Regions from separate parts of the Mesorhizobium sp. M1A.F.Ca.ET.072.01.1.1 genome, predicted to be linked through region 1. Evidence: predicted binding sites of a transcription regulator. Region 1 holds the regulator's gene; the other holds the start of a gene.
The links. The regulator PhoB, encoded in region 1, activates phosphate uptake and scavenging genes when phosphate is short. The targets are predictions, from matches to a motif close to TGTCATNNANCTGTCAT.
Positions count from the first base shown of each region.

Region 2: a site for PhoB is predicted at 1,926-1,942, ahead of EOA32_RS10250 (ceramide glucosyltransferase). Genes of this name have one in related genera too.

Region 1 covers NZ_RZSF01000138.1:844-4,048, forward strand. Annotated here, with positions in the region: gene pstB (phosphate ABC transporter ATP-binding protein PstB) at 1-206, shown strand, start outside; gene phoU (phosphate signaling complex protein PhoU) at 227-931, shown strand; gene phoB (phosphate regulon transcriptional regulator PhoB) at 951-1,640, shown strand; gene EOA32_RS19335 (ROK family transcriptional regulator) at 1,957-3,192, opposite strand.
Region 2 covers NZ_RZSF01000050.1:17,118-20,322, reverse strand. Annotated here, with positions in the region: gene EOA32_RS10255 (O-succinylhomoserine sulfhydrylase) at 1-640, shown strand, start outside; gene EOA32_RS10250 (ceramide glucosyltransferase) at 682-1,827, opposite strand; gene apaG (Co2+/Mg2+ efflux protein ApaG) at 2,045-2,437, shown strand; gene EOA32_RS10240 (Hsp33 family molecular chaperone) at 2,490-3,205, opposite strand, start outside.

The DNA.
Region 1 (3,205 bases):
CCAAGATCGAGGAGCTGATCGACGAGCTGCAGGCCGACTACACGATCGTGATCGTCACCCACAACATGCAGCAGGCGGCGCGCGTCTCGCGGCAGACGGCGTTCATGTATCTCGGCGAGCTGATCGAATTCGACCGGACCGAAAAGATTTTCACCTCGCCCCGCGAGAAGCGCACGCAGGACTACATCACCGGCCGCTTCGGCTGAGTTCATACGAGGACATAACCATGGCCCATACGGTCGCTTCCTTCGACGAGGATCTGAGGCAGATCAGCCAGCTCATCCGCGACATGGGCGATCTTGCCGGCTCGATGGTCGGCGCGTCGACCAAGGCTCTGCTGAATTCCGACAACGCGCTGGCGCAGCGCGTGGTCTCCGACGATGCCATCATGGACGCGCGCCAGCGCGAGCTCGACGATCGCGCCATCACGCTGATCGCCAAACGCCAGCCGATGGCCGACGACCTGCGCAACGTCGTTGGCGCCATCCGGATGGCCGGCGATCTCGAGCGCATCGGCGACCTTGCCAAGAACATCGCCAAGCGCGTCGGCTCGGTCGGCGTCAGCGCCGCGCCGCGCGACCTGTCGCACTCCATCGACTCGATGGCGCAGCTGGTGCTGATCCAGGTCCAGGGCGTGATCGAGGAATACGCGGCCGGCGACGCCACGGCGCTCGCCAAGCTCCGCAACGACGACGAGCGCATCGACGTCAAATACACCGCCGTCTTCCGTGAGCTGTTGACCTACATGATGGAGGATCCGCGCAACATCACGGCTTGCACGCATCTGTTGTTCTGCGCCAAGAATCTGGAGCGCATCGGCGACCACGTCACCAACATCGCCGAGAACGCCTACTATGTGCTGACCGGCACGCAATTGCCCGCGAATCGTCCTAAGCAGGACGAGACGGCGATGTCGGCGCCGGCGGCCTGACAGCGAAGGTGCCTGCTAAATGATCGCGCCACGCATCATGGTGGTGGAGGACGAGGAGCCGCTGGGGGTGCTGCTCCGCTACAACCTCGAATCCGAGGGCTATCAGGTCGAGGTGGTGACGCGCGGCGACGAGGCCGAGATCCGCCTGCAGGAGAATGTGCCCGACCTTCTGGTGCTCGACTGGATGGTGCCGGCGGTGTCCGGCATCGAGCTTTGCCGGCGCCTCAGGATGCGGCCCGAGACCGAACGCCTGCCGATCATCATGCTGACCGCGCGCGGCGAGGAAAGCGACAGGGTGCGCGGCCTCTCGACCGGCGCCGACGACTATCTGGTCAAGCCGTTCTCGACGCCGGAATTCATGGCCAGGGTCAAGGCGCTGCTGCGCCGCGCCAAGCCGGAGGTGCTGTCCAGCGTGCTCAAGGTCGGCGACATCGTGCTCGATCGCGAATCGCATCGCGTCTACCGCAAGAAGAGCGAGATCCGGCTCGGCCCGACCGAGTTCAGGCTGCTCGAATTCATGATGCGGCATCCCGGCCGGGTGTTCTCGCGCAGCCAGCTGCTCGACAATGTCTGGGGCGAGACGATCTATATCGACGAGCGCACCGTGGACGTGCATGTCGGCCGCCTGCGCAAGGCGGTCAACAACGGCCGGATGCCCGATGTGATCCGCACCATTCGCGGGGCGGGCTACGCGATCAGGGAAGACTAGATCCAGGGCACCGAAGGTCTGACGGGTTCTATCTGCGCTGGCGGGTTATCGAGACGCTGGTGCTTCGCCGTCCACGGGCGGAGCACGAAGCGTCGCCACGCGGCGCAGACCCGACACTCCACGCGACTTCCACGCGCCGCGGCGGTGCAGAAATTCTGCTCCGCTCATCCGACGATTGAGGTAATGGCATGGATTCCAGGGTCTCCGCGACGGAGCTTCGCTCCTGCTCCGCCCTGGAATGACGAAGCTGCGGGGCCTTCGCTAATCTCCGCCGTCTGCAGGACGCACAGAAGCCAACGATCGCTATCGAAGCTGCTCAGGCCACGTTCTTGCCCGCTCTTGCCTGCACGCCCGGGGCGAAAATCTCCTGGTCGACGAAGGTCAGCGCGCGCACGGCGCAGCCTTCGCGGATCAACGGCAATTCGTTCGGCTCGGTATCGAAGGAGATCGAGTTTGAATGCTGGCCTCCGGCGGTCTGGCCGATCGCCTCGCGCAGCGCCGGCTCGATCAGGTCGAAGGCGGCGGCGCTGACGCCGACCATGGCGACCGGCGCTGGATCGATCAGCGCGAACAGGCTGCCGAGGCCGAAGCCCAGCGCCTCCCCGGCCCGGCGATAGGCCTCGCGCTCCGGGCCATCCGTCTCGCGCGCCTTGGCGGCGAGCGCCCGCATGTCGGCGTCGCCGACATCGACCGGCTCGGCGTCCTCGCTCATCTTCATGGCGCTGCGCCAGATGGCGTAGTTGCCGGCATAGGCCTCGACGCAGCCGCGGCGTCCGCAACGGCAGAGCGCGCCGCCCGGGCGATGGATCATGTGGCCAAACTCGCCGCCGGAAGAATGTGTGCCGGTGAACAGCTCGCCTTTCAGAACCAGGCCCATGCCGATGCCGTGCGAGAGCAGGATGGCGATGAAATTGTCGCGATAGCGGTCGGGATCGCGCCACTGCAGCGCCACCGCCATCATGTTACAGTCGTTTTCCATGGTGGCCGGAATGCCGAATTCCTTTTCCAGGATGTCGGCGAAGGGAATGTCGGTCAGCGGCGTGATCGGCGACCATAGCATGGCGCGGGCATGGGAATCGGTGATGCCCTGGATGCCCATGGCGATGCGGGCGACGCTGCCGACGTCGAGGTCCGGATCGTCCAGCCGGCGCCGCACGATCGCCAAGCATTCGCCGATCAGCTCGTCGCGCGGCATGGTGAGCGTATCGAGGCGGCGCTGCTCCTCGGCGATGACCTGGCCCGCATAATCGATAACGGCGACCGAGAGGAAATTGAGCGACAGCACCACCGTTACCACCGCTGCCGCCTCAGGCTTGAGCGCGAGGCCCACCTGTGGCCGGCCGCGCTTCAGAGACGCGGTCTCGCTCGGCTTGCTCTCGGCCAGGATGCCTTCCTGGATCAGGTCGGAAGAGATCGCCGAAATGGTCGAATGGCTGAGCCCGGTGGTCGCGGCGATTTCCGTGCGCGACGGCTGGCCGGCCCGGCGCAGGGCCGAGAGCACCATGGCGCGGTTGCGCCGGCGCAGATCGTCGTGGCGGATTCCGACCGACATTTTTTCTCCTCCC
Region 2 (3,205 bases), on a different contig from region 1:
CAACGTCTTTGCCACGCCGCTGCAGCAGAAGCCGCTGCAGCTCGGCGCCCATATCGTGGTCTACTCGGCGACCAAGCATATCGACGGACAAGGCCGCTGCCTCGGCGGCGTCATCCTGTCGGACAAGAAGTGGATCGACGAGAACCTGCACGACTATTTCCGGCACACCGGCCCGAGCCTGTCGCCATTCAACGCATGGACGCTGCTGAAAGGCCTCGAAACGCTGCCGCTGCGCGTGCGCCAGCAGACCGAAAGCGCCGGCAAGATCGCGGACTTCCTGGCCGGCCGGCCGGAGATCGCCCGCGTCATCTATCCGGGCCGGGCCGACCATCCCCAGGCGGATATCGTCAGGAAGCAGATGTCGGGCGGCTCGACGCTGATCTGCCTTGACGTCAAGGGCGGCAAGCAGGCGGCCTTCGCCTTGCAGAACGCGCTCGACATCGTACTGATCTCGAACAACCTCGGCGACGCAAAGAGCCTGATCACGCATCCGGCGACGACGACGCACAAAAACCTCAGCGACGAGGCGCGCGCCGAGCTCGGCATCGGACCAGGCACGCTCAGGCTCTCCGTCGGGCTGGAGGATACCGACGACCTGCTCGCCGACATCGAACAGGCGCTCAAGGCGGCGAAGGAATGAACCGCCACGGCTGCAAAGAGCGCGCTTGAGCCGCAGCCGGCTCAAGCAATCTCTTCGAGTTCAGTCATCCCGCTGTTGCGGATTGTCATTGCGTTGCCACGCCATTCGACGGCTCCGCCAAGCCAGCCGCGCGCCCAGATGGCGGGAAGCATCGCGTCGCGCACGATCATCGCGGTGACGCTGCGCGGCGACAGATACCAGTCCTTTGACCAGGCGAGCATGCATTCGGGCACATAGGCGATCGCCAGCACGCAGAGCGCGGTCGTGGGCAGGCTGGCACCGGCGCTTGCCGCCGCAATCAGCGCCAGAAGCAGCGGCACGACCACACCGGTCAGGATTTCGGGCGCGAAGAACAATGGGAAGGTGACGCGGCGCAGCCGCGCCCAGCGCGCCTGGCGCGACCAGATTTCGGCGAGCGTGCGCTGGCCGAGCGGTTGCTCGAAGGGCGAGGCCACGAGATTGACCCGAAGGCCTAGGCTGTTGACCAGCTTGGTCGCCGCCGCGTCCTCGGCGATCTCGGCGGCCAAAGCCTGGATGCCGCCATTTGCATCTAGCATCGGCTTGCTCCACAGCATGCTCTTGCCCTGGGCGAAGCCAAGGCCGAGCGCTTCGCCGGCATATTGCCAGCGCGCCTGCAGCGTGTTGAGGAAGGCGCATTCGACCTCGGCCCAGAAACCGTCCGGCCGCGAGCCGATCGGCGTCGAGCAGACGAGGCCGGTGTCCGGTCGCCAGGCCGCCATCAGATGCTGGACATAGTCCTTGGGCATCAGCACGTTGGAATCGGCGAGGATCACCCAGTCGTGCCGCGCCGCCTGCCAGCCCTTGATGCAGTTGTTGAGCTTGGGATTGGCGCTGATCCTGTCATCGCCGACTAGCAGCCGCGCCGGAACATTCGGAAATCGCGCGATGGCGGCGTTGATCAGCTTGACCACGGGATCTTCGGCGTGCGCGACGCAGAAGATCAGTTCGTAGCGCGGCCAATCGAGCGAGAATGCGCGGTCGAGCGTCTCCTGCGTGAACGGCTCCACACCGCGCGACGGCACGACGATCGAGACAGGCGACAGGCCGCCGGAGGGCGCGGGAATGGCGCAACGAGCCTTCAGCCGCGACGACGCGAGCAGGATGCTGGCAAGGTTGGAAAAAAGAAGGGCCGAGGAGGCAAAGGCGGCTGCGAGGGTCAGTTCCATCGAGATCTGGTCACTCCGGAAAGGCCGCCCGCGGCCGTTTCATCACTCGACAAAGCGCCCGAGTCGCCCGCACGGTTTGTGCACACCAACATTGTCATGTGTCACTTAAATGACATTGTTTGTCGGCACTTGCGGTGGAAAAGCCGGCAGGCTGGCGACGCTGCGGAGTAGAACCGCGAAGCGCGACAAAATGTTTCCTGCGGCACCGGAGTGGCTCATGTATCGCGCCGTGACGCGCAACATCGAAGTGCAGGTCAGGCCGTTCTATCTGGAGGACCGTTCCGATCCGTCCGAAAACCGCTATGTATGGGGCTACCAGGTGACGATCGACAACCGGTCGGACGAGTTCGTGCAGCTTCTGTCGCGCTACTGGCACATCACCGACGGGCGTGGCCGAGTCGAAGAGGTGCGCGGCGAGGGCGTGGTCGGCGACCAGCCGGAGCTCAACCCCGGCGACAGCTATCAGTACACGTCGGGATGCCCGCTCTCGACGCCATCCGGCATCATGGTCGGCCACTATACGATGCGCAACGGCCGCGGCGAAACGTTCGACGTCGCCATTCCGGCTTTCTCGCTCGATATGCCGGGGACGAAAAGGACGGTGAATTAAAGAACTCGAGTTCCCCGCCTCCGCAAAGCGGGGGCGAGGAACCGGAGCTTTCTCACTCCGCCGCAAACTCCGCCGGATCGAAGTCGTACTGCGTCGAGCAGAACTCGCAAGCGACATGGATGCCGCCGTCCTCGGTCGAGTCCTTGATCTCCTCGGCCGAGAAGCCTTCGAGAATGCCTCGGATTTTGTCGCGCGAGCAGGAGCACTGATCGGCGACCGGCACACCGCGGAAGACGCGCACGCCGTGCTCGTGGAACAGGCGATAGAGCAGCCGCTCGGCGCCCACCGTCGGATCGATGAGCTCGGTCGGCTCGATGGTGCCGAGCAGCGCCAAGAGTTCCCGCCAGGAATTGTCGGCCGGTTCGTGCGTCACGTCTCGTGGATCGCCATCGCCGCCTGAAATATCGGGCACGCGCATGCGTTCGGGCGCCTGCGGCAGGAACTGCGCCAGGATGCCGCCGGCGCGCCATTGCTCGCGGGCCCCGCCCGGGCCCGGGGTCACCAGCTTCGCAACCGACATCCTCAGATCGGTCGGGATCTGCTCCGACTGGCGGAAATAGGTGCGCGCGGCTTCTTCCAGCGATGTGCCGTCGAGTTGGACGATGCCCTGATAGCGCTGCGTGTGTGCGCCCTGATCGATGGTCAGGGCCAGGACCCCGGTGCCGAGCAGCTTCTCCTGCGAGATCCCGCCCGCGGCAATCAGCGCCTGCAGCCGGTCGGCGTCGAAGCGCGCATAGGCGCGCAACGAATGCGGCGTGGTGAAGTCCG